3 regions of the Synechococcus sp. Minos11 genome follow, and region 3 is predicted to be linked to each of the others. Evidence: predicted binding sites of a transcription regulator. Region 3 holds the regulator's gene; each other region holds the start of a gene.
The links. The regulator NtcA, encoded in region 3, controls nitrogen genes in cyanobacteria. The targets are predictions, from matches to a motif close to GTANCNNNNGNTAC.

Region 1 (9,704 bases), 910 kb from region 3:
GGAGTTCCTTGAGCCCAGCTCCCGCCGTCAACGGCTCCCCTGGAGGAAGGCACTCAGTTCAGGCCTATTGAGCCTGGCCGGGGCTGGTCTGTTGGTGCTCGGTTTCGGCGCCGTCAGCGTGCCGGTGCGCGGCAGTTTGGCTCCAGTGCGCGGGCCCTTGGTGCTCTACGACCGCAGCGGCACACCGATTAACAGTGGCTTTGATACGAACCACCGCGAAAAGGAGCGTGTTGCCGATTTCGCGCCATCGCTTAGGGCGGCTTTGCTTTCAAGCGAAGACACCCGCTTCTGGTGGCATCCAGGGGTCGATCCGATTGGCATCACCCGTGCCTTGCTCGTCAACATTGCTGGCGGCCAAGTGCTGGAGGGCGGCAGCACCCTCACCCAACAGCTGGCCCGGAGCCTCTATCCCAACGAGGTGGGCGAGGGCGACACGCTGCAGCGCAAATGGAATGAACTGCTGGTCGCGTTGCAATTGGAAGCGCGCTTCAGCAAGCAAACGCTGCTGTTGAGCTACCTCAATCGGGTGTATCTCGGCGTCGGGTGGGGCTTTGAAGATGCCGCGCAGGCCTACTTCAACCACTCAGCGAGTGCATTGACCTTGCCGCAGGCGGCGCTGCTGGTGGGGCTACTGCCATCGCCCAATGGCCACGACCCCTGCCGCTATCCGGAAGCTGCGCTGGCGGCACGCAATGGTGTGCTCAACAAAATGGTGCGGGAAGGTCGCCTCTCGGCTGATCAAGGACGCATCGCCCGGCGAACTCCGATTCAACTGGCGCCTGAAGCCTGCACCGGTGTCGCCCGCAGACCAGCTCCCTTCTACAGCGATCAAGTGGAGCGCGATCTGCAGAAGCTCGTTGGTGACGATGTGGCCGCTGAGGGGAACTTCATCGTGGAAACCCATCTCGACCCAACGCTGCAAGAGGTCGTTGAAGTGACCCTGCAGCGATTTCTACGAGCCAACAGCACCAGCGGCATCAACCAAGGGGCCGTTGTGGTGCTCGATAGCCGCACCGGCGGAATCCTCAGCCTGGTGGGGGGGCGCGACTACAGCACCAGCCAATACAACCGCGCCAGCCAAGCCCTGAGGCAGCCCGGAAGCGTGTTCAAACTCTTCCCTTATTTAGTGGCCATTGATCGAGGCGTTAGGCCAACAACACCTGTCTCGGCATCGCCAATCGAGTGGGGGGGCCTGCGTTACAGCCAAGGTTGCCGCGGCAGCAGCAGCCTGAAGCAGGCCTTCGCATCCAGCGACAACTGTGCTGCCTTGCATCTGGCACGCCGCTACAGCCTTGATGCTGTGGTTCGCAAAGCACGCGACTTCGGCATCACGACACCGATGGCAGCGGTCCCGGGTTTGGTGCTTGGGCAATCAGAAACACTGTTGCTGGAGCTCACGGCGGCCTATGCGGCCGTGGCCAATGGGGGCATCTGGACCTCACCGAGCACGATTCGCCGACTCACTGACACCGAAACCTGTCCACTCGATCCCAGCGATTGTGCCCAGCGCTCCCTGGCCAGCCAACGCAGCCGCCGGGTCTTGCCCACCGATCAAGCCTTGGTGATGCAAACACTGTTGCGATCGGTGATCCAATCCGGCACGGGCCGTGCTGCCTACCTGGGCGGCAACGAGGGAGGAAAAACGGGAACGACGAATGAAGGTCGCGATTTGACCTTTATTGGCTACGAACCCAAGCGCCATTGGGTGATGGGCGTTTGGCTAGGCAATGACGACAACAGCCCCACGGGCCAAACCAGCGCCGCCGCTGCTGGTTTGTGGTGGGAGATCATGCGGACTGCAGGCCAGGGCACTGCTGATGCGGAGGGCCGGCCATGAAACGCACGCGCCTCTGGCTGATTCTTGGCGGTCTGCTGGTGGTGGTTGTGGTGCTGTCGATCGTGATGCAAGCGATCAACAGCTTGATTTGGCAGTTGAGTTATTGGCTACCTGGATGGCTGGTGGGCCCCATCCTGTTGCTGTTGGTTGGCGCCCTGGTGCTGGCCCTGCTGCCGCTGGTGGAACCGTTGATCCGCGGGAAACGAGGCCAAGCCAAAGCGGGCCAACCTGCACCACCCAGCAACCGTCAAGAAGCGGCCCGCCGCAATCTCGACTCCATTGATCAGCAACTGGCGCAACTCAGTGATGACGTCGCGCGTCAAGCCCTGCAACAACAGCGTCAACAGGTACAGGAATCCTTGGAGCGGGGTGATTTCAGGGTGGTGGTCTTTGGCAGCGGCTCCAGCGGCAAGACCTCGCTGATTCGCGCCCTCCTCAATGACCAAGTGGGTTCGGTGGGCGCAGCGATGGGCTCCACCACCAGCACCAACAGCTATCGGCTGCGCTTGGCCGGTCTGGGTCGCTCGATCCAATTGCGCGATACCCCAGGAATCCTCGAAGCCGGTGAGCAGGGCAGCGACCGTGAACGGGATGCTCGCTCGGAAGCCGTGCTGGCCGATCTGATCTTGTTTGTTGTGGACGGCGATCTACGCAGCAGCGAATTCAGCGTGCTGCGTAGCCTGGCCGAAGTAGGCAAACGCACCCTGCTGGTGCTCAACAAATGCGACCTGCGCGGTGAGACCGAAGAGCAACGCCTGCTGCAGCTGTTGCGGCGCCGCTGCACAGGCCTGGTGGAGTCCCAAGACGTTGTCAGTGCCAGCGCTGCACCGCAAAGCGTGCCCAGGCCGGGCGAGCGGCCATGGCAACCACCAGCCGAGATTGAGCGGTTGCTGCGCCGGCTGGCCGCTGTTTTGCGCGCCGACGGTGAAGAACTCCTGGCCGACAACATCTTGTTGCAAAGCAGCCGCCTGGCCGAAACCTCCCAAAGCCTGCTGGATCGTCAACGGGGCTTGCAGGCAATGGCAGTGGTAGAGCGCTACGGCTGGATCGGCGCTGGGGTGATCGCCGTCACGCCACTGCCCGGGGTTGATCTTCTGGCCACCGCCGCCGTCAACGCGCAGATGGTGGTGGAGATTGCTCAGGTCTATGGCGTCAGCATCACCCGCGAGCAAGGGCAGCAATTGGCCCTCTCCCTGGGACGCACCTTGGCCAGCTTGGGCGTTGTCAAAGGGGGAGCCAGCCTGCTGGGGGCTGCACTCAGCAGCCAATTGCCCACGTTGATTGCGGGCAAAGCGATTCAAGCGGTCACCGCCGCCTGGCTGACACGACTGGCGGGCAAAAGCTTCATCACCTACTTCAGCCAGCAGCAGACCTGGGGTGATGGCGGTATCGGCGAAGTGGTGCGACGTCAATACGACCTGGATCGTCGCGACCTCGATCTCAGCCGTTTTCTGGAGCAAGCTCTGGCGAAGGTGGTGGAGCCGCTGCGCCGGGGACGGCGCCTGCCGCCGCAAAGGCCTCAGGCGGTGGTGGACGCAGTGGACCTTGACGATCCAGAACCATCACCAGGGCCAAATAGGCCAAGGCCAAGAGCACCGAAATAACCCCGGTCGCAATGGCGACCCAGCGACCACGGGGAGAGGACTCACTCATGAGGCTTGGAGCACCGCAGCAATCTGCTGCAACTCGCGCTCACCTGTGAATGGATTGCCCAGCACGGCCTTGAGCAAGGGTTGGCCATTGAGGTTTGGTTTCGACAGCCAGAGGTTGTGTTCGAGCAGGGCCTGATGGACGCGATCCCGCCAGCCCATGGCCGCCTCGCCAGCAAGCGAGGCATGGCGGAAGCTCAGCAGGTGCAGATCGCCAGGGAGCAGCGTGAGCTGCAGTGGCTCCAGCAACTGCAACAGGCACTGGCGGCGCTCAAGAGCAGCAGAAATCACCGCATCAATGCCCTCCAGGCCGAGATGCTGCAACCCCAGCCAGAGCTTTAAAACCTCAGCGCCTCGGGTGCCCTGCAAACCCAAATCACCACCTTGGGGACTCGCCGTTTCCTCCATGTAGGGCAGCGCTGTGGAGAAGGTGTCGGCGAGACTCTCGCTGCGGCGGACCAACAACACCGAGGAGGGTTTGCTGATTCCCAGGAGCTTTTGGGGATTGAGGCAAACCGAATCGGCTAGCTCTAAGCCAGCCACCCGCCAGCGGTGCTGATCACTGAGGCCGCAAACCCCGCCGATGGCCGCATCCACGTGAAACCACACGCCGAACTCACGGCAGAGCGCGCCAAGCTCCGCAAGCGGATCGATGGCCCCTTGGATGGTGGTGCCAGCTACACCCACCACGGCCAGCACAGGCCGCCCTTGCTGTTGGGCCAGCTGCAGAGCCTGCCGCAGCGTGTCAGGGCAAAGGCGCCCGGCTTGATCCAGCGGCAGCGTGCGCAGGGCCTCAGGCGGCAAGCCCATCACCGTTAGGGCCTTGAGAAACGACACATGGACTGCAGAGCCGGCCAACACCACCGCATCCGTTCTGGTCTGCAGGCCGGCTTGCTTGCGGGCACACACCAGCGCCATCAGGTTGCTGAGGCTGCCGCCACTGGCAGGAACACCACCGGCGTCAGGGCCGAGCCCAATGCGATCAGCAAGCCAGCGGCACAATTGCCGCTCCAAGCGGGTGAGCGAAGGCGAGAGCTCTTCGGCGAGCAGATTGTTGTTGAGGCCTGAGGCCACCAAATCAGCCACCACCGAGATCGCCAACGGCGGCGGATCCAAGTGGGCCAAGGCGCCGGGATGGTTGGGCCGGAAGGCGCCCGCCATCACCGTGCGCAAATCGTCGAGCAAGGCGTCCGGAGAGCGCCCTTGCTCAAGCGGTGCAGCCCCAGGCACCAAACTCAGATGGGGGCGAGGACCATGCTGATGGGAGTCCCCATACCAACGACAAAGCAACTCAACGCTGTGCTTCAACACCGCTTGCAGCTTGGGATCCACCGCCCCAGGGCCAGGGAACAGGGGGAGACCCTCTGGAAATGGGCTGGAAAGGACCTGCAAGCAGCGCGTCCGTTGATGGGTCATTCTCACTGCTGATGGAAACCCTCTATCAGTCGTGGATGGATCGCCTGCTGCGGCTGGCCGCCAAGGCGGGGCAGCGGGGCGAAGTGCCTGTGGCGGCGGTCGTGCTCGATCCACGCGGTCGAGCCATTGGCTGGGGCAGCAACCGACGCGAGGCTGCACAAGATCCCCTCGGGCATGCGGAGCTTGTGGCTCTCCGCCAAGCCAGCAGCTTGCGCCGTGACTGGCGATTCAATCAGCACACCCTGCTGGTCACCCTTGAGCCGTGCCCAATGTGTGCGGGCGCCTTGGTCCAGGCGCGCATGGGCCGCGTGGTGTTCGGCGCATCGGATCCCAAGCGCGGGGCTCTGGGCGGATGCCTGAATCTCAGCACCGATGCTTCTGCCCATCACCACATGGAGGTGATCGGCGGTGTGCGCGGCGAAGCCTGCCGTGAACAGCTACAGGCCTGGTTTAGGCAGCAGCGGAACCCTGACGGAAAGCTGGCAGCTCAAGATCCAACAGGTTGAGCAGGCGCTCAACGTTTTCAGGCTTGGAATTGGTGCCCATCAGGCCAACACGCCAGACGCGACCAGCCAGATCACCAAGGCCATTACCGATCTCAACGCCGTGCTTGTTCAGCAGATGGGTCGCGAAGGCTTTGCCATCGACACCATCAGGGATCTTCACAGTGGTGAGGGTGGGAAGCCTGTGGGAGAGGGGCACGTGCAGCTCAAGACCCATGCGCTCCAAACCAGCCCACAGCTCCTCGCTGTTGCGGCGGTGGCGGGCCCAGGAATTTTCCAAACCTTCCTCACACAGCAGCCGAAGCGCTTCGCGCAATCCATAGTTCATATTCACCGGCGCCGTGTGGTGATAAGTGCGCTGGCTGCCCCAATAGGACTTCAGACCTGACATGTCCAGGTACCAGTTGGGCACCTTGCCGCTGCGGCGATCCAGCTTTTCCTCCGCCCGAGGACCCATTGTGAAAGGACCCAGTCCTGGAGGACAGCTCAGACCCTTTTGGCTGCAGCTGTAGGCCAGATCAACCTTGGCCTCATCCAGTTTCAGCGGAACACCCCCTAAAGAGGTGACGGTGTCGAGCAGCAAGAGGCAGTCGTGGGCGCGGCAGAGATCACCGATGCCATCGAGGGGCTGCTGAACGCCGGTGGAGGTTTCAGCGTGGACCAAGGCCAGCACAGCAGGCTTGTGCTGCTCCACCGCTTGGGTGAGGGTGTCAAGGCTGAGGGCTTCACCCCAAGGAGCCGACACCTCAACGACCTTGGCCCCGTAGCGGCCGCACATGTCGACCAGGCGCTTGCCGAAATAACCGATCACGCCGACAACCACCGTTTCGCCGGGTTCCACGGTGTTGGCGATGGTGGCCTCCATGGCGGCACTGCCGGTTCCGCTCACGGGAATGGTGAAGCGGTTATCGGTTTGCCAGGCGTAGCGCAGCATTTCCTGCACCTCATTCATCAGCTCGAGATAGAGCGGATCAAGGTGACTGAGCGGAGGCCTCGCGATGGCTTGCAGAACCCGCGGATCAGCATTGGAAGGACCGGGACCAAGCAGCAACCGATCAGGCGTTGCGATGGGATCCAGGCGCAGACGATGAGCCTCGTTCACGGACAGTGCTGCGGAAGAAAGCGACGAGACAGTCACGTGACGAGAAAAGGTTTGATGTGCAGAGGTTAGAAGTTCGTGGAGTCGGAATCAGCGACCGCTGATATTCGTTTCCGCCAAGGCCCTGGCCATGTGCTCAAAGGGAGCACGAACCACGTCGGCCGACTGCACGCCCTCAGCAGAGAGCATTTCTTGCACCACCTCAGAAAGCAGCAAGATGCCCCGTGCCGTGGGGCCTGTCGGAACACCGAGACTCTTATAGGTGTCGTTGAGTCCGTTCAAGACCCGCTCATCCAGCATTTTCCAATCAGCCGCCACCAAGGCGTAGGAGGCATAACGAAGGAAATAGTCGAGGTCGCGCAAGCAGGCCGCCAAACGGCGGGTCGTGTAGGCATTGCCGCCGGGCAACAACAATTCCGGATCGGCAAGCCAGAGGCGCTGACTGGCCTCGCGAACAATCTCTGCCGCTTCGCGATTGATCAACGCAACAGCCGCCAAGCGAAGGTCAGCCTCCACGAAGTAGGCATCGATCTGCTCAATCGCCAAGCGATCGAGATAGCGACCCTGCTGGTCGTAGCGACCGATCAGACCGGTGACTGCGTCCTGCATGCATCCCTGGGTAGTGGGCGGAAACTAGCACTTCTGAACCAGCGCAAAGCCAGTTCCCAATTGGATTCCCACGATTTGACAGAAACCGTCACCTGAACGGAAGGTCCGTTTTTTTGTATCAGCTGATACACAGAGGGTCCAAAGTGCTCCGTACGTTCAGCTTTCTGCTCTTCGTCCACTACGTCGTCCATGGCCAAGACACCGCAGGACATCCTTCGCCAGATCAAGGACGAAGGAATCGAACTCATTGATCTGAAATTTGCCGACGTCCATGGCAAGTGGCAGCACCTGACTGTGCACAAGGACCTCGTTGAAGAGGAATCCTTCACCGAAGGCCTGGCCTTTGACGGCTCCTCCATCCGCGGCTGGAAGGCCATCAACGAATCCGACATGGCGATGGTGCCCGATGCCAGCACCGCCTGGGTCGATCCGTTCTATGGCGAAAAAACCCTCAGCCTGATCTGCTCGATTCAGGAGCCCCGCAGCGGCCAGCCCTATGAGCGCTGCCCCCGTGCCTTGGCCCAGAAGGCCATCAATCACCTGGCAAGCACCGGCCTGGCTGACACCGCCTTCTTTGGCCCCGAGCCAGAATTCTTCATCTTTGATGACGTCCGCTACAACTCCGGCAACGGCAGCAGCTTCTACAGCTGCGATTCAGTTGAGGCTCCCTGGAACAGTGCCCGCCAAGAAGAAGGCGGCAACCTGGCCTACAAGATCCAGCTGAAAGAGGGGTACTTCCCCGTCGCCCCCAACGACACCATGCAGGACATGCGCAGCGAAATGCTGCTCACCATGGCCAACCTGGGAATCCCTATTGAGAAGCACCACCACGAGGTGGCCACCGCCCAACACGAGCTCGGCATGAAGTTCGCCGATCTGATCAGCGCGGCGGACAACGTGATGATTTACAAGTACGTCGTGCGCAACGTGGCCCGTAAATACGGCCGCACCGCCACGTTCATGCCAAAGCCTGTCTTTGCCGATAACGGCAGCGGCATGCACGTGCACCAGAGCCTGTGGAAAGGTGGCCAGCCCTTGTTCTTCGGTGAGGGCACCTACGCCAACCTGTCCCAAACCGCCCGCTGGTACATCGGCGGCCTGCTCAAGCACGCCCCCAGCTTCCTTGCCTTCACCAACCCCACCACCAACAGCTACAAGCGCCTGGTGCCCGGTTTTGAGGCCCCGGTGAACCTGGTGTATTCCCAGGGCAACCGCTCCGCTGCTGTGCGGATCCCACTCACCGGCCCCAGCCCGAAAGCCAAGCGCCTGGAGTTCCGCTCCGGCGATGCCCTGGCCAACCCTTATCTGGCCTTCAGCGCCATGCTCATGGCTGGCCTCGACGGCATCAAGAATCAGATCGATCCCGGTGACGGCACCGACGTCGACCTGTTCGAACTGCCCGCCGAGCAACTGGCCAAGATCTCCACAGTGCCCTCATCCCTCAATGGGGCCCTGCAGGCTCTCGATGCCGATAAGGACTACCTGCTGGCCGGTGGCGTCTTCACTGAAGACTTCATCGAGAACTGGATTGATCTCAAGTACGAGGAAGTCCAGCAACTCCGTCAGCGCCCGCATCCCCACGAGTTCACCATGTACTACGACGCCTGATCACTGGCGACGTTTCATCCCAAGGGGGCCGAAGGGCCCCCTTTTTTTGTGTCTAGGCCACGTTTTTAGTCTGGATCGGTTGAAATGGGTGATCCCCAGAAAGGGCCATGAGCGACCCCGTCACCAAGCTGGCGTACCAAACCATGCAGCAGGGCAAAAGCCTGCTGGGTTTGGCCCATAAAGAGGTGAGCACTCGCCTGATGGATCTGGTCGCTCCCCAGGCCAGCGCCAGCACAGTGCCTGTGCCCCCCGAAATGTTGGGGGAGCTGCGCAGCAGCATGAACGAGCTGCTGGAGCTGGATTGGAAAGAAGCGCAGCAGGGTCTCTATCCCACTTCGTTGCTGTTTGACGCTCCCTGGCTCGATTGGGCTGTTCGATACCCCCTGGTCTGGCTGGATCTGCCCTCCATCTGGCAGCGCCGCACGCGGCGGGATGTGACCGATCTACCGGTGGAGATCAACCCCAAGGATTACCCGGACTATTACCTCCAAAACTTCCACCACCAAACCGATGGCTACCTGAGTGATCGCTCAGCAGAGCTGTATGACCTGCAGGTGGAAATTCTGTTCAATGGCACTGCTGATGCGATGCGGCGTCGCCTAATCCGCCCATTGATCAATCAGCTGGGTGGCCGTCGTGACGATGCCATTCGCGTGCTGGACATTGCCACCGGCACCGGTCGCACCTTGCGCCAGCTGCGGGGAGCGTTGCCGAAAGCGCAGTTGGTGGGCCTGGATCTCTCCTCCTCCTACCTGCGTCAAGCCAGCCGTTGGCTGTCAGAGATTCCTGGCGAATTACCGCAGCTGGTCCAAGGCAATGGTGAGGAGCTTCCCTTCGCCAACGAGGTGATGCAGGCGGCGACCTGTGTGTTCCTGTTCCATGAGCTTCCTGGTGAGGCCCGCCAAAAGGTGCTGGATGAGGCTTGGCGCGTGCTGGAGCCCGGTGGTGTGCTGGTGCTAGCGGATTCGATTCAGCTGGATGAC
Region 2 (9,704 bases), 150 kb from region 3:
CATTTGATGGCCGCAGCCGCACCGCACCGATCTATCCCCTCACGGCTCTTCTCTTAGCGGCGGCAGGCCTTCCTGTTGTGCTGCAAGGTGCTGGGCGTATGCCTGTGAAATATGGCGTCAGCAGCGCTGAACTCTTCAGCTCCCTGGAAGTGAACTGGACAGGCCGCAACTTAGAAACGCTCCAGCAGTGCCTAGATGCCACCAACCTGGCCCTGGTGCATCAACCCGACCACTTTCCAGCTGCTGAAAGCCTGATTCCTTACCGAGAGGATCTCGGCAAACGGCCACCTGTTGCCAGCCTCGAGCTGCTGTGGACCGCCCACCAGGGCGAGCATCTGCTGGTGAGCGGCTTTGTTCACCCCCCAACCGAAGCCAGGGCCTGGGAGGCACTCAAGCTCGCCGATGAGCCCGACGTAATGACTGTGAAGGGCTTGGAGGGCAGCACGGATCTACCGATCAGCAGAGCCTGCGTCACCGCCCGCTGCAGCAACAACCAGCAGGAGCGCCAAATCCTTCACCCCCGTGACCATGGCTGTTACGGCCATGACCAGCTCTGGGAAGGGCTCGATGTCTGGAGCGATCAGGCCAGAGCAGCTCTGGGCGGGCAGGGCGAGCTAGCCACCGCCTTGCTCTGGAACGCCGGCACTTATCTGTGGCAGGCGGGCTGTGAAGACAGCCTGGAGCAAGGGCTTGAGCACGCCAGAGAACTGCTGAACTCAGGCCAAGCCCTCAATCACTTGGGCGCCGTGCAGGCTGCCTTGGCTCAGGGCTGAGCCAGCGGCTGCCAAAGGCTGGCGGCATGGGCGGTCACCGGAGCCACCACCTGGGATGGCGAAACAGCCACTGGATCAGCCGTTCTCACCAGTTGAACTGCCAAAGAACCAACGACAAAGGCTCCAAGAAAGCCAGCGGCGATGGTGATGGGATGACGGCCTGAACCGACCGTCGCTGCACTTTGTACTGCCATCAAAATTAAATCTTGATGACTTCACTATGAAAAAAGCTCTTCAGTTCACCCAAGAGTCGGTATAAATCGACACAAAAGCGGGCTCCGCCTGAACCATGTGTTGATCAACAGCAAACCAACCGTGGGAAGCTCCAAGAAGTAGACCCATGGCAATTGCCAGACGCATGATTAATGCTTCAAAGAGAAGCTAAAACTGTCAGGAAACGGAACATCAATAAGCCACAACCGACACCAAATTGCGATGAATCAAGCCAGCCACTGTTTTGCCTTTGAGCACGATTTCATCGGTAGCTGGCGCTGCATCCCTCTCTGTGTTCGCCGCAAACTCGATCTCATCGGCCTCAAGCTGAAGTTGAACCACTGGTTGGCGCTGAGTCAGGAACAACGCCAACAACTTGTGGATTGGCCTGATGAGCACCAGCAGCTCAATGCACTGCGTGATCATCTGCGTGATTGCACCAGCTCAATGGCTGATGGGATGGCCAAAAACCTGCCTCCAGCTTGCAGTGAGCCGTGGCAACAGCCCAATCGCATTCCTGCTGAGTTGATCGATGCTGCTCAAAAGCAGGGAGTTGAGCTCGATGCCAACGCCTGGTCAAAGCTCGATGAACTGGAACGCTTTGCCCTCTGCAAGCTGGCCCGACCAGGCCACGATCACCACAACCTGCCGGCCGCCTTCAGCGAGGTGCTGGGCTAAACAAGCGACGTAAGGCTTGCAAGCGATGGCTCGTCTGCTCCTGCGGACGAATCACCGAAACCGCCGGAGCCACCACCACGGCTGTGGCCTTGAGCTCTGGCTGCTTGGAAATCGGACAGGCCTCACCGTGCATCAAGGCATTGGCTTCACAGGCATGCTCCTGGGTGAATCCCCAGTGCATCGGCAAAAACACCGAACCCGAGCGAATGCGGTCGGTGATGGTGATGCGAGCTGTGAGCGTGCCGCGGCGTGAGGTGATCGCCGCAATGCCATCGGCCTCAAGGGAAAAACGCTTGGCATCGTCGGGATGCACCTCAAGGCGAGGTTCGGCATGCATCGACTGAATGCGCTCGACCTTGGCCGTTCGCGTCATGGTGTGCCAATGGCCCAAATAGCGGCCGACCGTGAGCACCAAGGGGTAAGCCTCACAGGGTGGTTCGGCCAAACCCAATGGCTGCTCAGCCATGAAACGGGCCCGCCGCGATGGCGTGGCAAAGCGGTGATCGCTGTACAGCCGCTTGGATTCTGTGGTGGGTTCACTGCCACTGGGGAACGGCCACTGCTGGGGTCCGTGCTCAGATAGCAACTCATGGCTGAGGCCAGAGACATCGCATAAACGGCCAGCACTCAGAGCCGCAAATTCGGCATACACCTCAGCAGCGGAGTCGTAGCTGAACTGCTGCTCAAAGCCGAGCCGGCGACCGAGCTCAGCGAACACTTGCCAATCGGCGCGGCTCTCGCCATGGGGTTGGCGGAAGGCCGGGCAATAGGTGATGCGCCGCTCTGAATTGGTCATCGCTCCGGCTTTCTCGCTCCATTGCGCCGCTGGCAACAGCAAGTGGGCGTAGTGGGAGGTTTCGGTATCGGCGTAGGCGTCACTGACCACCACCAAAGGGCAGTTGCGCAGCGCTGCCTTAAGCCGGTCCAACTCCGGCATGCTCACCAAGGGGTTGGTGGCCGCCACCCACCAAAGATCAAGCTCACCACGCTCCATCGCCTCCACCTGCTCGCCAGCAGCCAAGCCAGGTTGAGCCGCAATCGATCCAAGCTGAAAGCCCCAGGCCCGCTCAACCTCAGCGCGGTGGTCGGCATTGCCCACCAGCCGATAACCGGGCAGCAGATGGGCCAAGCCGCCGGCTTCGCGGCCACCCATGGCGTTGGGTTGGCCGGTCAAGGAAAACGGTCCAGCTCCGGCATGGCCGATCTGACCGGTGAGCAGATGCAGGTTGATTAAACCGCCAACGACTGCCGTGCCCTCACGGCGCTGGTTGACGCCCATCGACCACAAACTCAGAACCGCTGGCTTGCGGCACCACAACCGGGCCACCGCCCTGAGTTGCTTTTCAGTGATGCCGCAGGCCTCAGCAACCCGCCGCGGTGTCCAGGACTCCACCGCCTGAGAGAACGCTGCAAAGCCCTCGGTGGCCTCATCAATGAAGTCGGCATTGAAGCCAGCATCTTTGAGGATCAAGCGCGCCAATCCGTGCAGCAACATCAGGTCTGTCCCTGGTGCAATCGCCAAGTGATGGTCGGCGATCTTGGCTGTTTCCGTCGCCCTTGGATCCACCACCACAATCGTGAGGCCCTTGGGATCTTTCTTTTTGCGCTTCAACAAACGCTGAAACAACACTGGATGGCATTCCGCGGTGTTGGTGCCAATCAGAAAGGCCACCGAACAGTGATCGAGATCCTCGTAACAACACGGCGGGCCATCAGAACCAAGGCTGCGGGTGTAACCAGCCACCGCTGAACTCATGCACAAGCGCGAGTTGGCATCGAAATTGTTGGAACCAATGGCGCCTTTGAAAAGCTTCTGCGCCAGGTAATAGTCCTCGGTGTGGAACTGGCCGGAGCCATACATCGCAATCGCCCCAGGACCTTTGCTCGCCAGGGTGCTGCGGATGCGTCCCGCCAAGAGATCAAACGCGTTGTCCCAGGTGATGGGCTCGAACGGGTCCTCCATTGAGGAGCGATACAGGGGCTGACTGAGTCGTCCACCCGCCAAGGTCTCGCCAACCGTGGCCCCTTTGATGCAGACCTGGCCCTGACTTGAGGGATGGGCACGATCACCACGGGCGGACCACATGGGATGGCCCTCGCCATCACGACGAACGGGCCGGCCCGGTTGCGCGGGAGGCAGCAATTCCAAACCGCAGCCAACACCGCAGTAAGGACACTGACTGGTCACCGAATCAGCCACGGCAAGCGCTTTTAAAAAACAAAAAGCCCAGGATCTTTCGACCCTGGGCAGGAACTAGCAACTGCTTAGGAAGCAGGCTGAACTTGAGCAGCCTCACCTTCATGCAGTTCCGCAAAGGAACCCTTCGGCTCTTTGAGGAAGAAGAAGCAGAAGAAGGCCACAACCAGACCAGCCACGCCGAGCACCTGGAAGAAGGCACTGTTGGAAGAAGCGATGATGTCAGCTGTGGGCTCAGCGCCACCACCCATCCACATGGGCAGCAAGCTGAAGATGGTGAGGTAGGTCACTGCGCCAACGTTGCCGTAGGCGCCCACCAAACCAGCCACCTGGCCGGTGACGCGACGCTTCACAAGAGGCACCAAAGCAAAGGTGGCTCCTTCACCCGCCTGCACAAAGAAGGACGCCAGCATCGTGATCAGCACAGCAACAGCAATGCCGGTGGAACCGGTGAAGGTGCCGGGCTTGATCATGCTCATGATCAGATAACCAACACCTAAGCCGAAGGTGAGGAAGCCCATGGTGTTTTTACGGGAACCCAGGCGATCGGAGATCAAGCCACCAGCAGGGCGAGCGACCAGATTCACAAAAGCAAAGCAAGAGGCCAGGATTCCAGCAGTGGCCTTGGGCAGGTCAAAGGTGGTTTCAAAGAAGGTGGGAAGCATCGAGACCACCGCCAGCTCAGAGCCAAAGTTGACGATGTAAGTGAGCTCAAGGATCGCCACTTGTTTGAACTCGTAGCGGTCTTCCTTGGGGTATTCCTTGGTGCCCATGATCAGCTCACGGTTGGTGCGAACGATCCCCCAGGTCTGGAAGGCAAACCACACCAAAACTGCCAAGAGAGCCAACGGATAGGTGGAAGCGTTGAGGAATCCAACCTTCTGAAGGCGCCAGCAGAGAACACAAAGAATGGCCGCAAAAGGCACGTTCATGCCAAGCAAACCCCAGAAATCACGCATGGAAGTGACTTCAAGACCAGCTGTTTTTTCCGGACGCTGATACACCTTTCCAGGCGGAGTATCACTAACGTTGAAGTAATAAATGACGCCATAAACAGCCGAAATAATGCCGGTTAGGGCAATGGCACCACGCCAGTTCAAGACCGCACCGGTGGGCAGCTCAAAACCACCCGAGAAGGACAGCCAACCGGCCACACCAACCAGAGCTAAAGCGGAGAAAGCGGAGCCAAAGTTGCCCCAACCGCCATAGATACCCTCAGCCAAACCGATTTCTTTGGGCGGGAACCATTCGGCCACCATGCGGATACCGATCACAAAGCCGGCGCCAACGATGGAAAGCAGCAGGCGAGACACCACCAACTGATTGAAATCCTGCGCGGACGCAAACATCAAGCAGGGGATGACCGAAAACACCAGCAAGGTGGAGTAGGTCAGCCGTGGACCGAATTTGTCGAGAAGCATCCCGATCAGCACGCGCGCCGGGATGGTGAGCGCAACGTTGCAGATCGCCACGGTGCGGATTTGGCCAACAGTCAAACCCAGGTCAGCCTTCACCGTGGTGGCGAGGGGAGCCAGGTTAAACCAAACAACAAACGTTAGAAAAAAGGCGAACCAGGTGAGATGCAGCGTGCGATATCTCCCCTGGAACGACCAAAGGTCGCCAAGCATGAGAGTCAAGGTGAATAAACAGACCCTGAGCTCAAAATGGAATGCTCGGGCAGCGGATTTAGGGCGTTACCAAAACAAGTCGCCCACCCCGCTATTGGATCAGCTTGTAGGCCTCTTAAAAGTACTTAATGATACAAAGTAAACATCAAGTGGTTCATGCAGAACGTTTTCACCGGGATCCGCGAAGTGTTGATCATCAAACTGTTGTAATGACTACCAAAATTGCACTAAAGGCCGTTGTTCTCAGCGGTGGGGCCAGCCGGCGCATGGGCCGGGATAAGGCCTTGCTTCCCCATGCCGCTGGCGGCACCTGGTTGGAGCACATCACGGACCTGCTCAACAGCTTGGATCTACCGGTGCTGGTGCTCACCATCCACCGCAGCCATGAACAGCTGCTGCAAACAAGCCAAGGGGTGAGCGTGCAGCGCGATGCCACACCAGGAGCAGGCCCGCTTCAAGCCATTGCACCGGTGTTTCCTGCCGATCAGCAGCAAGCCCTGCTGGTTGCACCAGTGGACATGCCGGAACTGCAAGCTGATGGCTTACGACAACTCATCAGCAGCTGGCAGCAGCAACCCAGTGCAGCAGCTGTGGCCCACGACGGCGAACGCCTGCAGCCCCTGCTGGGTATTTATCCGGGGGGAAGCAAACAACGCCAATCCATGCTGGAAACACTCGCCGCCGGTCACAACAGTTGGATGGCCTGGCTCAACCAAATCGACTACCGAGCCGTGAGCCTGCCGCCAGGGCAACTGCGCAACTGCAATCGACCCCAATGACAACTCCAGGGCGATTGATGGATCAACACCACAGGCCATTGGGTGTGCTGCGGCTGTCGCTGACGGCCCGCTGCAACCTGTCTTGCCCGTACTGCCAGCCCGATGGCGGCGAAGACACGCGCCTCGCATTGCACCAACGGCTGCAACTGATCCGTGCTTGCTGCGAGCTGGGCTTGACCACCCTGCGGCTCACCGGGGGAGAACCGCTACTCGCCCCTGAATTGGATGAGCTGCTGCTGGCGATTCAGCAGGGCCGCAACAGCCGCCACGACCCGTTGCAGCAGCTGCAGGAGGTGGCCCTGACCACCAATGGCACGCTGCTTAACGGCTGCCGAGCCGAGCAACTCAAACGAGCGGGCCTCGATCGCATCACCATCAGCCTCGATGGGGCTACCGGGGCCAGCGTGAGCCGCATGGCCGGCCTGCAAGGGGGCGAGCGCCATGGCGAGCAGATGCTGCAACGCGTGCTGCAAGGCATTGCTGCGGCCAAAGCCGCTGGCTTTCACGCCGAATCCGGTGCCATCAAGCTCAACAGCGTCATCCAACGCGGCCACAACGACGATCAACTGCTTCCCCTGGCCGAATTGGCGCGCCAGCAGAACGTGGAGCTGCGGCTGATCGAATACATGGATGTGGGAAACCGCAACGGCTGGTCAGCAGCTGAGGTGGTGCCCGCCAGCGAACTCCTCAGCCAACTGCAACAGCGTTGGCCACTGGAACCGTTAGGGCGGCCCCAACACGGCACCGCCAGCCGCTGGCGTTACCGCGATGGGGCAGGACACATCGCTGCAGTGGCTTCAATAAGCCAACCGTTCTGCCGCGACTGCAACCGCCTGCGGGTCACCGCTGAAGGCATGGCCTACACCTGCCTGTTTGCCGAGCAGGGCCATGATCTGCGCCCATTCCTTGGGACAGACAGCAGCACTGACGAACTTCAAGCCGCTCTAAAGGCCATCTGGCAGCAGCGCACCGATCGCTACAGCGAAGAGCGCGAGCAACGCCAAGGGGAAATCAGACAGCCAGCGGAGATGGCTTATTTAGGCGGCTGAAGGATTTAGGTGAGAACACCGATGCCAATTGGCGCCTGAGCCGATCAAGCTGTAGCAAAAGATACGGTTGATGCTTCCCTCCTCCCTTTGCCGCGGCAGCAGCACCTCCCAGCAACGCAAGGAACAGCAACTGGTCATGCGGCTCTGCAAAGACATTGCCCGCGCCCAATTTGTCTTTGCCAATCCCAAGCGCAGCAAGCGGCTTTGGGATGAAGCAGCCGCCCTCGAGATCGAGCCGGATCGTTTGCTGCACCTCCTCTATGGGGGAGTGGATCTCGACGATCCTGCTGATTTGATCGCTGCCGACGAGCTCTATTTGAGTCAGCGCCAGGGCTATCGCCGCAGCCCCTGGGTCAGCCGCATCTTCCCAACAAGGCGCCGCCAGCCTTCACGGCCGGCTCAAGCCTGCGTCGGATCCTCCGGCCAGCGGTGCTTGGGATAACGACCCCGCAGGTCTTTGCGCACCAGCGGGTAACCCTGCTGCCAAAAACTCTCCAAATCTCGGGTCACAGCAGCCGGGCGGCCAGCCGGTGAGAGCAAATGCACCAGCACGGCATGGCGGCCACCCGCCAGACGGGGCGTCTGCTGCAGGCCAAAAAAGTCTTGGAGCCGGCTGCTGAGCACCGGCTCTTCTCCGCTGTAGTCAATGCGGCCATGGCGGCCACTGGGCAAGGTCCAACGCAACGGGGCCAACGCATCGAGTTGGCTGCGGGCACGCCAATCCAAGCGATCCAGCAAGGCCCCCTGCAGATCAATGGCCTGCAGCTGCGCCGCGCTGCGTACGCCCTCCAAGTGCGGGCCAAGCCACAGCTCCAGCTCAGCCAGCAGGCTCGCCTCATCCACCGCTGGCCACAGCTCAGGATCGAGCTGATGCAGAAAAGCCAGCCGGCCGCGCAACTGCAGCTGTGCTGGCGTCCAGCCGAGCCACTGCAAACCGCGGCGCTGCAGCTGCTCCAGCAGCACGGCCTGCACAGCCGCTGAATCCGGCTGAGGCTGGGGGGCATCACTAAGCAGCAACGCACCCAGGCGGCGCTGCCGGCAGGCCATCACCTGCTGGCGTTCGTCGTCCCACTCCACAACATCGTCATCGAGGAGCTGTTCGGGCTGCAACAACTCCAAGGCCGCGCGGGGCAGCGGTGCTGCCAACCAGATGCGGGCCTGACGCCGGTCGCCATCGAGATGGGCCGCCACCAAGGCTTCGCTGGCGGCCAGGGGATCCTGCGGCTCCAGAGCTGCGCCGCGGCCAGAGCTAAGCACCATCACGCCAGGGCGCTCCTGAGCCCGCGGCAACGCCAAACGGTCGGGATAGGCCAAGGCCAACACAATCCCTACCCACGCAGCCCAGCCCTCTGGCAGCAAAGGAACACTTTTGGGCAAACGCAGCTGACGGCGGAGTTGCAGCGCCAGCTGGCGGATGGGTGCAATCGCGCCAGCTCGGCCTCGCTGCTCCAGCAGATCAAGCCGCAGGCAAAGGTCGGCACCAACAGCGTCTTGGCGCAAGGGATCCCGTTCGCCAAGCAGCGCCGCCATCACACAGGCCAAGGCCTGGCGCTGCTCGGCTGACAACCGCGGCAGCTTCAACGCAGTGGCCGGCAGCTGAAGATCAGCGGCGCGCAACACCATCGCCCCCAAGCGCGGGTGCAAGCCCAAAGCCGCCATCGCTCGGCCGCGGGGGGTGGGTTGGCCATTGGGCTGCAAGGCGCCCAACTCCTGCAACAACACCCGGGCCTGCTGCAGAGGACCTGAAGGCGGCGGATCAAGAAACGCCAACTCCTCCCCCTCAGCTGAGCCCCAAAGGGCCAACTCCAATGCCAATGGAGCGGGATCACTGCTGAGAATTTCAGGCTGCGGTTGCAGCGGCCGGCGCTGTTGATCCACAGCAGTCCACAGCCGCCAGCAAACACCTGGCCCCAGGCGACCCGCGCGGCCGCGGCGCTGATCGGCTTGGGCCACGGCTGCTTTTTCGGTCAACAACCGCGCCAAACCGGTGCTGGGGTCAAACCGCGACACCCGGCTCCAGCCCGCATCAATCACCACCTCAATGCCATCGATGGTGAGGCTGCTTTCCGCCAGGGCCGTGGCCAGCACCACCTTGCGGCGACCTGGCGCCGCGGCGGCCACCGCCGCGTCCTGGGCGCGCGCATCGAGATCACCAAACAGGGGCGTGAGCTCCACGTCTGCCGGCAGGGCGTCCTGCAGCTGCTCCATCAGACGACGGATCTCCGCCTGACCAGGCAGAAACACCAAAACGCTGCCCTGCTGCGTTGCCAAGGCCTCCCGGATCGCCGGGCGCACCTGATCCGCAATCGCTCGCGGACTGGGTTGATCCGGTGCTGGCCGCTCGGCATAGATGGTTTCCACCGGGAAAGCACGGCCCTCACTGCTGA
Region 3 (9,704 bases):
GCCTCTTCCACGCCACTGTTGTGGAGATCGGCATAGCTATTGGCCCCTGTTGGAACCCCTTGCGCTCCTTGCCAGTGGCTCGTGCTGAGGGCGCCAGGATCCAACTTGGCGCCAGTCAGATCGCTTTGGCGTAGGTCACTGCCGCTGAGTTGGGCACCGCGCAGATCAGCCCGGCTGAGGTCGGCTCCCAGCAACACCGCCTGGCGCAAATCGGCATTCCGCAGATCGGCTCCGCGCAGCGTCGCCCGGCTCAAGTTGGCTCCCTGCAGTTGGGCCTGTTGCAACTGTGCGCCGCTGAGCTCGGCGTGCACCAAATCGGCATTGTTGAGCTCGCAGCCTTGGCAGCTCTTGTCTTCCAGGAGCTGCTGAAGATCCTGCAGCTCGGCTGCGGCGATGGGTGTTGCCAGCAGCAACAGGGTGGCCAGGGGCCGCAGCATGGGGGTTGTGTTGCTGCTCCGTTTTATCGGTCCTAGAGCTGGGTCACCATGGGGCGATGGCACAAGTTCCGCCACGCCATGGCGGCAACCTGCAGCAAGCAGCGTTGCGCCTGGGCTGCGCCCCAGAGCAGGTGTTGGATTTCAGCGCCTCGTTGGTGCCCTTTGCGCCACCGGCAGCCGTTCGGCGCAGCCTGCGCCAGGCCCTGGCTCTGCAGGTGTATCCCGATCGCAGCTACAGCGCCTTGCGCCAGGCCATCGCCCTGAGGCATCAGGTGCCTGCTGATGCAGTGCTCCCCGGCAATGGGGCCGCTGAGTTGTTCACCTGGGCTGCCAGAGATGCTGCCGCCTTGGGGCTGAATCATTTGCCGGCTCCTGGATTTGCCGATTACGAGCGCGCCTTGCGTTGTTGGGGAGGCCGCTGGCAGCACGAGCATCTGCAGCTCCCCCATCAACAAGTAGGCCCACAAGAGCTACCCGAGGCGTTTCGATCGCAGTTGGCCCACTTGCAGGGGCCCCTGTGGCTCACCAATCCCCATAACCCAACCGGTCAGCTCTGGAGCCAGGAGTCGTTGCTGGCGTTGTTGGAGCGCGTGCCGCTGTTGGTCGTTGATGAGGCTTTTTTGCCTCTGGTGCCTGGTGGTGAGCAGCACTCCTTAGTGCAGCTGGCTAGCCAGCACCCTCGCCTGGTGGTGATTCGCAGCCTCACCAAGCTGTTTGGAATCGCTGGGCTGCGCCTGGGCTACGCCATTGCTGAGCCCCAGCGTCTGCAGCGCTGGAGCCAGTGGCGCGATCCTTGGCCCGTCAATGGCTTGGCCGCCGCCGCCGGTGAACGGTTGATGGCCGATGCCGCTTGGACCAAAAAGGTGCAGGCCTGGGTCGCGACAGAACGGCCCTGGTTGGTTGATCAATTGGTGCGGCGTGGTTGGCAGGTGAGCCCCAGCAGTTGCAATTTCCTGTTGGTGCAGCGCGGCCACGCGTTGGAGAACTGGCGCCAAAGGCTTGAGCAGCAGCACCGCATCTTGGTGCGCGATTGCCGCAGCTTTATTGGCCTCGATGAGCGTTGGTGGCGTCTGGCCCTGCTGGACCGGCGCCGGAACCGGCGATTGCTGCGCGCTCTTGATCAGGTGCAAGCGACCGATCGCGCTTAAGGTCCCTGCCAGAACGTGCCATGGCATGGACCGCTTCCGGGTTGATTTAATCGCTGCCACTCCGAATCCTCAGCGCTGCATTTACGCGGCGATGCACCAGGACTATTCCGAGGGCTATGTGGTGGCCGATCAAGCCCAGTGGCCTGATGAGGCAAGGGCTGGTGAGGTTTGCGTCAAGCGCCTGCTCTCTGGCGAGCGCGGCCATTACGGACCGCTGGAGCATGCGCAGATCGTTTTGAACGTGGGTTGGTTCCCCCATTCGGTGATGCAACAGGCCCGCACCCACCGGGTCGGCGTCAGCTTTGATGTGCAATCGATGCGCTACACCGGCGATCGGATCTGCCGTGCCGCCAAAGGTGAGCTGGATCTTGAAGAGGTGTTCTACCTGCGCCCCGTTGGCAGCTACAGCGATCGCCAGGGCAAGAAGTACCAATACACCAAGGAGGAACGGGGTAAAGACCTCGAGCACTGCCGCCGCTCAGCGGAGCGGTATGCCGAAATGCTGGAAGCGGGCTTTGCCGAAGAGCATGCCCGCGGCATCTTGCCGTTCGATTATCGCCAGCATTTTGTGGTGAGCTTCACGCTCAGGGCGTTCCTGCATTTCATGGATCTACGCGCCAAGCTCGACGCCCAAGAAGAGATTCGCCAGATGTGCGATCTGATGTGGCCCCACATGGTGCAGTGGGCCCCTGAGATCGCCGCTTGGTATGAGAAAAGTCGTCTTCACAAGGCGCGCTTGGCGCCCTGAGAATCAGATCCGAGCCAAGGTGACGCGTTCGGGTTGGTGCTGGTATTTGCCGGAGCGGTCTTTGTAGGTGGTGTCGCAGGGATCACCTTCAAAGAACAGCAGCTGGCAGATGCCCTCGTTGGCATAGATGCGGCAGTCAGCACCTGAGCTGTTGCTGAACTCCAAGGTGAGATGCCCTTCCCAGCCGGCTTCAGCTGGGGTGGTGTTCACAATGATGCCGAGGCGGGCATAGGTGCTCTTGCCCAGGCAAATCACGGTGATGTTCTCGGGCACCTTCATCTTTTCCAAGGCAACACCGAGCCCATAGGAATGGGCCGGGAGGATGAAGTAGCTGCCGTCCTCGTCACTCTGCATGGGAGCGGGCTCAAGGTTGGCGGGGTTAAACCGCTTGGGGTTCATCACCGTGCCAGGCACATGGCGGAAGATCAGAAATTCCTGGGGCGATAGGCGCAGGTCGTAGCCATAGGACGAGCAACCAAAGCTGAGCACTGCGCTGCTGCGGTTCTCAGGATCGAGATGGCGCACCAAGGTGGGCTGGAAGGGTTCCAGGAGCCCATGCTCAGCTTGTTCGTTGATCCAGCGATCGTTCTTCAGCATCGGTCGCGGCGCAGTTCGGTGACTTGATCGGCCATTGCCATTACAGGCTCCGGCACGGCAGGTCCGGTCAGGATCACATCCATTCGCCCCGGACGGGTCTGCAGGGTGCTGATCACAGCATTGGCATCCAGTAAGCCGTAGTCCAACGCGAGCCCGAGCTCATCAAGAACCACAAGATCGGGCGCTTCTTCCAGGATTTGACGCTGGGTTTCTTGCCACAGCTCCTGCACGGCTTGCTTGTCGTCTGCGCTGTGGTCGGCCTGCAGGCAGCTCGTCACAGCAGGGCGCAGCCAAGTGAGGCGCCCACACATCTGCACCGGTTGATGGGGGCCTTGATCAACGCCGCCGCGCAGGAATTGGCAGATCAGCACGCGGCTGCCGAGGCCCGCGGAGCGCAGGGCTTCGCTGAACACGCTGGCAAAACTGCCGCGAAAGCTGGCGGTGTGGACCTGCAGCAGGCCTTCGGGCTCGCGAACCACCAGCCGCAAGGGTGCTGTGGACGGCCTGTGGTGGCGTTCAGCAACGCGGCTGAGCATGGGCCGTCTAAAGCGGGGTGCTCCTGAATGTAGCGGCGAAAAATCACGAATCAAGTGTCTGGCACCACCAGTAGTGTGAATGTCTGTACTACAGCTGATCGCGACCAGGCCGGACGGTGTTCATTGCTACAAGCACTGTCAAGCCGGCTCTTTACCTTCCTTGAACCGGTACGCGCTTCATGGTCAGCGTTTCGCCAGCGCCCAACCCCCAGCCCACCTTGCAAGAGGTGATGCGCTCGCTTGCTGGCAGTGCTGCTGAGTCGGTTGAACGCGGCAAGACAATCTTTTTCCCAGGCGATCCCGCCGAGCGCATGTATCTGCTGCGCCGCGGGGCTGTGCGCCTGTCCCGCGTCTACGAATCTGGTGAAGAGATCACCGTGGCGCTGTTGCGGGAGAACAGCATTTTTGGCGTTCTGTCGCTTTTAACCGGCCAAAAGTCTGATCGCTTTTATCACTCGGTTGCCTTCACGCGCGTTGAGATGCTCAGCGCTCCGGCCAGCTCCGTGCGCCGGGCCATTGAGCAGGACGCGCGGGTTGGTCTGCTGCTCTTGCAGGGTCTGTCCTCGCGAATCCTGCAGACCGAAACCATGATCGAAACGCTCACCCACCGCGACATGTCATCGCGCTTGGTGAGTTTTTTGCTGGTGCTTTGCCGCGACTTTGGCGTGCCTTCCAGTCAGGGCATCACCATTGATTTGAAGCTCTCGCATCAGGCGATCGCTGAAGCGATTGGCTCCACGCGGGTCACGATCACCCGTTTGCTGGGTGATTTGCGCTCCGCTGGTTTGCTGGAAATTGAGCGCAAGCGCATCACCGTGTTTGACCCCATTGCGTTGGCCAAACGGTTCAGCTGACCGTTGCTTGAAACGCTCGCCTCAGGCCTCGGCGATACTGACCCCACTGTTCTTCTGGCGCTGTGAGCGGCTGGCTGCTGATCCTGGCCGTTCTGGTGCTCGGAGGAGTGCTGTCGACTCTTGGCGACCGCCTTGGTAGCCGCATCGGGAAAGCGCGGCTGAGCTTGTTTCAGATGAGGCCACGCCGCACGGCTGTGGTGATCACGGTGCTCACAGGCAGCTTGATTAGTGCCCTCACCCTCGGGTTGATGGTGGCCGTTAGTGAACGTCTGCGCGTGGGTCTTTTTCAGCTTGATGAGCTGGAAACGCGTTTGCGTTCATCACGCAAGTCGCTGCAGCTGAGCCTCAAACAGCTCGATCAAAATCAAGCGGAACTGGCCCAGGCGCGCTCGGATCGGGCTGCGGCCGAGCAACAGCTGGCTCCTTTAAAAAAGCAGCGCCAGGAGCTAGAGGCTGAGCGCGACCGGCTGGGCCAAGACGTGGCGGCCCGCGATGAGGAGCTGCGCCAGTTGCAGCAACGCACCCGCCGCAGCCAGCAGGAATTGCGCCAGCTGGAGCGCAACGTTTTGGATTTGCGCAGCGGTGATGTGGTGCTCAGCACCGGGCAGCCGCTCACCATGGCCAAGGTGGCGATCCCCAAGCCTGAGTTGGCGCGCCAAGCCACTGAAGATGTCTTGCGTCAGGCCAATGTGCAGGCTTATCAGCGGGTTCTCCCTGGCCAAAAGCCTGAGCAGCAACTGCTGTTGATCCCCCGCAGTGAGGTGATCAAGGTGGAGAAGGCCTTGCGCAGCGGTGGCCCCTGGGTGATCAGCATTCACTCGGCTGGCAATGTGCTGCGTGGTGAGAAGCAGGTGCTGGCTTTTGCTGATGTGCGCCGCAGCCGGCAGGTGCTGGAAGCCGGTCAAGTGCTGGCCAGCCTCAGCTTGGACCCTGAGCAAAGCTCTCAAAAACAAGTGTTTGCGCGGCTCAATCTGCTCTTGGCTGCGGCCCGCAATGAAAGCCAGCGCAATGGTGCGCTGAACCCACGGCTGCAGGTGGATCAAGACGCCCTCAACGCTTTGGCCGCCCAGTTGGTGGAGCGCGAAGGCAATCAACCGGTGCGCTTGGAGGTGGTGGCTGCGCGCGATAGCGACAGCCTCGATCCCATTGCCGTAACAGTGCGCGCCAAGGGTTTGGCTCCTCCATGAGCGGCGGCTGGGCAGCGCTGGATCCTGGACGTCAGAAGTGTGGCTTGGTGCGCACCGATGCCAGTGGAGCTGAGCTGGTTGATCTGTTGATCTGTTCCCCTAGGGAGGCCTGGGATTGGTTGCAGCACTGGCAACACCAAGCCCCCTTGCAAGGTGTGGTGCTCGGCGATGGCACCGCCAGTGGCCCATGGCAGCAGGCCTTGGCTGAGCTTGAGCCGGCTGTGCCGGTGGTGTTGCAGCCGGAGGCGGGCAGCACCTTGGCGGCGCGTGAGCGTTATTGGCAGTTGTTGCCTGCCCGGGGCTGGCAGCGGCTACTGCCCCGCGGCCTGCGGTTGCCGCCCAGGCCCGTGGATGATTTGGCGGCCATGGTGTTGCTCGAGGCCCACCTGGGGGCGCGCTTTAAAAGGCTGCCCGCACCGTGAAGCAGTAATCACCGCCGGCTTCCAGCGCGTAGTCGCTTTTGACCAAAAACCTGAGCAGGGCGTCTTGAATCAGCGCTCGCCCCAGTGATGGCTCCACCACCAGTTCGCCGCGGTCGAAGTGCCAGCGAAATTCCCAGCGAAAACCACCAGCGGCCACTTCTCCTTCCACCATCTGCTCGCTGAAGCTCTGCTGCAGAACCCGCAAGTGGGCTGTGGTGCTGGGCAGGCGTGCCATGGTCAGGCGGCGTCTGGCCGAAAGCTGTTGATCCGGTTGCCAGCGCGCTCAAAGCCTTGGCGTTGAATCAGGCCGATGCCGTGCTCAACCTCCTGCAGCACCTCATCCAACAAGGGACGTTCCGCAGGGTGGAAGTTGCCAAGCACGTGCCCCACCGTGCCTTCCTTGCGCTCTTCGCTGCTGGTGCCGGGAGCGCCGATGCCAATCCGCAGGCGGGCAAAGGCCTCGCCCCCTAGGTGGGCAATCGTGCTCCGCAGGCCGTTGTGCCCTCCGGCTCCACCGTTGAGCCTCAGCCGCAGCCGGCCGAGGGGAAGATCCATGTCATCAACGATCACCAGCAGTTGCTCGGGCGTCCAACCAAACCAATCCAGGCTGGCCCGGATCGCCCGGCCGCTGTCGTTCATATAGGTCTGAGGTTTGAGTAGCCGCAGGCGGCGGTCGCCTCGGCCGATATCAGCAAGATCGCCATGCAATTTGGTGTTGGCACGAAAGCTGCCGCTCCCTGCGGCGGCGAGACGATCGAGCGCCATGAAGCCCACGTTGTGTCGCGTGCCGTCGTATTTGGATCCGGGATTACCCAGGCCGACCAGCAGCATCAGTGGCGTCATCGGCAGGCGTGGTGGCGTCCTGGCTGGAAGTGGCGTCAGTTTGACCTGCGGGGAGTTCGACCGAATCAACGGCCTTGCGGAACTCCTGCTCAAATTCAGAGGAGGCGGCCTGAAAACCCTTCAAGGTTTTGCCAAGGCTGCGTCCCAATTCAGGAAGTTTTTTGGGGCCGAACACCAGCAAACCGATGACGGCGATCACCGCCATCTCTGGAAGACCAACCCCAAAAACGTTCATTGGCTTCAGCCGAGGCCGTTCCAGTTGACGGTGATGCCATCCAGCAGCAGCGAACGGTTGTAGAGCTGCAGGATCACAAGCAGAAAGACCAGGAACAGGGCCATGAAGATGCCCATCACAGGGGTGGTTCCCCAGCCAGGCACGACCTTGCCGTACTCAGAATTCAGAGGACGCAGCAGGTCTCCCAGGCGGGTGCGTTGGGCCATGGGGTGCAATCTCTCCTGCAAAGATTTGGGCCGTTACTCTAATGGCCCTGACCGCTGTGACGGCGGCCCCTGTTGGGAGTCTTGATGGAAAGCACCTCGCCAGCCCTTTCTGTGTCGATTGCGGTGCTGACAGCTCTGCTGGGTTTAACCGGCTTTGGCATCTACACCGCCTTTGGGCCGCCATCGCGCCAGCTGGATGATCCGTTTGATGATCACGACGACTGAGCCATCCCCCAGGGCCAGTGTTTGATTTGCCAAGGACCGGAGGCTGCTGGCCACTGGCTGCGGCAGGGGCTGAGGTTTTGGGTTTGCCACTGCAAGCCGCCATCGGCGGCAGTGTCAAAGCCGAGCCAGTGCTGATGCGGGTTAGGCCAAGCCAGCCAAGAGCGGCGTTCCGCTGGCCCCGCAGCGGCTGGATGGCGCCAAAGCGGTTGGCGGAAGCGGCGCGCTTGCGCGGCAACGGCAGCGTGATGCCAGCTGCCTGTGGTTGGCATTAGAGCCATCCGCAAGCGATGCCAGCCCTGATCGGCGCTGGGATCGGGCCAAGTGGGCCCTCGTAGTAACGACACGCCCAGCCCGTTGTTGTTGCCGCTGACGCCTTGCGGCCCATCGAGCAGCACGGCCAGGCCGGCTTGGTTGGTGCCGCCCCACAGCCAGCTGATGGCGGTGGCTTCCCAGCGGGCCTGCTCTCTTGGGGTTCGGGGTCTGCTGCTGCGCTCTTGGACGCCACCGGGTGTGTCTGCAGACCAAAAGTGCCCTGGTTGGTTCAGCGCCCATTCGCAGCGCAGCAGCTCATGCAGCTGGCGCCATTGCGCCGTGATGATCAGCTCAAGCCAGGGACTACCCGCTTGTAGGCGCACCGAGAGTTGCAGCGGGCTCTGCCCGCAGTGGCCGCGCCAGCGCAGCTGCGTGCACAGAGGCCCCGACTCCAGCTGCTCCTCTTCGGCCTCCCAGCGCATCGGCAACGCATGGCCTGTGTAGTCACTGGCGATGTCCCAGGCATCCCAGAACTCACCGCGATCGCCGTAGCGATGCAGGGCCATCGCTTCAGCTAGCAGCGGCTCTCCCCAGCCGTCGCCGCGGCGTTGCTGCAGTTGCTCCACCCCCTTGGGGCCGAGCTTGGCTTGGAGGTGACCGTTGCTGAGCCAAAGCTCGCCGTTGTCATCGCGATCGAGGCTCACCTCACCTTGGGCCTTGGCTGATGTCTCGGCGGCTGAGCCCAGCACCAGGCGCTGGGCACCAACATCTTCAGAGCTCTGGATCTGCAGCCAGCATCCACCGCTGCGGGCCGGTTGGACTGGTACAGCGCCCGCGTGGTCACACCAGGTCTGACCGTCCGGCGGGCTGGGTAGGCGCACCACGGCCGACCCTTGAATCGTTGGCAGCAGGTTGGCCACCCACCACTGCTGTTGCTGTTGGGATTTCAAGGGGAGCAAGGCCGCTAGTGCCTGATCGCGCCGCTGGCGGCTGAGCCTGCGCGCTTGGCGCCACTGCGGCTCGGCTTGTTCAAACACCTCGGGCACGGAGGTGCCCGGGAGGATGTCGTGAAACTGCTGGAACAGCAGCGTGCGCCATTGCTCTTGCCCGCTGGGCAGCTGGCCGCTGAGGGCTTGCGCCAGATCGGCCTCCAGCAGCAACCGCTCCAAAGTGCGGTTGTGGCGCTTTTGGTCTGGGCGGCTGGTGGCGCACCCGCGATGCAGCTCCAAATAGAGCTCGTCGCGCCACAGCGGCAGCTGCCCCTGGTGCGCTTCGAGTTCGTTCAGATAGCTGCGCACGGTTCCAAATTCAGTTGGTGCGCTGAGGGGCTGCTCTTGCCACAGCTGCAGCTGCTCCAGCATTTCTTGGCTGGGTCCGCCGCCGTGATCACCCACACCAGGCAGCCATAGGCCTTGGGGGATGCCCGTGGATTGCTGCCATTGCTGGCTGTAGGTCGCCATGGCCAGGGGGTCACCACTGGTGCCAATCGGGGCGCTCATCAGCGCCAAGACTTCATCCCCACTGCAGTGCCGCCAGCGAAAGACGCGGTGGGGGAAGGGGTTGGTGCTGTTCCAAAACAGCTTGTGGGTGCAAAACCAGTGCACGCCGCTGGCATGGCAGATCGCCGGCACTCCACTGCTGAAGCCAAAGCTGTCCGGTAGCCAGGCCAGGGCGTGCTCCCAGCCCGGCAAGTGCTGCTGGCTGTAGGCCTGCCCTTCTTGGAATTGCCGCAGCAGCGAGGCGCTGGCCACCAAGGTGCAATCGCTCTCCACCCAAGGTCCATTGAGTGGCTCCCAGCGCCCCTGCTGCATCGTTTCTTGGATCTCAGCGAATAGGGCTGGGCGGTGTTGCTGCAGCCAGGCGTAGAGCGCCGGGGTGGAATGGCCGAAGTGAAGCTCTGGGTGCCGCTGCATCAAGCCCAAGACCGAGCGGAACGTGCGTTCGGCGGCTTGCCAGGTGTCAGCCACGGGCCACAGCCAGGCCAGATCGAGATGGGCATGGCTCAGCAGCGTGA

Region 1: glnA (type I glutamate--ammonia ligase) is a predicted target of NtcA. The motif match lies at 7,229-7,242, and genes of this name have one in related genera.
Region 2: SynMINOS11_RS12555 (molybdenum cofactor guanylyltransferase) is a predicted target of NtcA. The motif match lies at 5,611-5,624, and genes of this name have one in related genera.

The regions. Positions count from the first base shown of each region.
Region 1 covers NZ_CP047953.1:1,174,837-1,184,540, forward strand. Annotated here, with positions in the region: gene SynMINOS11_RS06530 (transglycosylase domain-containing protein) at 1-1,837, shown strand, start outside; gene SynMINOS11_RS06535 (YcjF family protein) at 1,834-3,441, shown strand; gene SynMINOS11_RS06540 (pyridoxal-dependent decarboxylase) at 3,487-4,908, opposite strand; gene SynMINOS11_RS06545 (nucleoside deaminase) at 4,914-5,408, shown strand; gene SynMINOS11_RS06550 (pyridoxal-phosphate-dependent aminotransferase family protein) at 5,353-6,513, opposite strand; gene SynMINOS11_RS06555 (allophycocyanin subunit beta) at 6,595-7,113, opposite strand; gene glnA (type I glutamate--ammonia ligase) at 7,303-8,721, shown strand; gene SynMINOS11_RS06565 (class I SAM-dependent methyltransferase) at 8,829-9,704, shown strand, end outside.
Region 2 covers NZ_CP047953.1:2,231,273-2,240,976, forward strand. Annotated here, with positions in the region: gene SynMINOS11_RS12530 (anthranilate phosphoribosyltransferase family protein) at 1-773, shown strand, start outside; gene SynMINOS11_RS12535 (hypothetical protein) at 764-967, opposite strand; gene SynMINOS11_RS12540 (nitrate reductase associated protein) at 1,209-1,664, shown strand; gene SynMINOS11_RS12545 (molybdopterin oxidoreductase family protein) at 1,645-3,864, opposite strand; gene SynMINOS11_RS12550 (NarK family nitrate/nitrite MFS transporter) at 3,930-5,489, opposite strand; gene SynMINOS11_RS12555 (molybdenum cofactor guanylyltransferase) at 5,699-6,268, shown strand; gene moaA (GTP 3',8-cyclase MoaA) at 6,265-7,317, shown strand; gene SynMINOS11_RS12565 (hypothetical protein) at 7,388-7,759, shown strand; gene hrpB (ATP-dependent helicase HrpB) at 7,717-9,704, opposite strand, start outside.
Region 3 covers NZ_CP047953.1:2,080,872-2,090,575, reverse strand. Annotated here, with positions in the region: gene SynMINOS11_RS11830 (pentapeptide repeat-containing protein) at 1-437, opposite strand, end outside; gene cobD (threonine-phosphate decarboxylase CobD) at 494-1,585, shown strand; gene thyX (FAD-dependent thymidylate synthase) at 1,611-2,333, shown strand; gene dcd (dCTP deaminase) at 2,337-2,930, opposite strand; gene SynMINOS11_RS11810 (cob(I)yrinic acid a,c-diamide adenosyltransferase) at 2,924-3,466, opposite strand; gene ntcA (global nitrogen regulator NtcA) at 3,646-4,320, shown strand; gene SynMINOS11_RS11800 (DUF3084 domain-containing protein) at 4,383-5,507, shown strand; gene SynMINOS11_RS11795 (polyamine oxidase) at 5,504-5,929, shown strand; gene SynMINOS11_RS11790 (DUF3146 family protein) at 5,907-6,164, opposite strand; gene pth (aminoacyl-tRNA hydrolase) at 6,167-6,772, opposite strand; gene SynMINOS11_RS11780 (TatA/E family twin arginine-targeting protein translocase) at 6,738-7,007, opposite strand; gene psbH (photosystem II reaction center phosphoprotein PsbH) at 7,013-7,213, opposite strand; gene psbN (photosystem II reaction center protein PsbN) at 7,298-7,438, shown strand; gene SynMINOS11_RS11765 (alpha-mannosidase) at 7,426-9,704, opposite strand, start outside.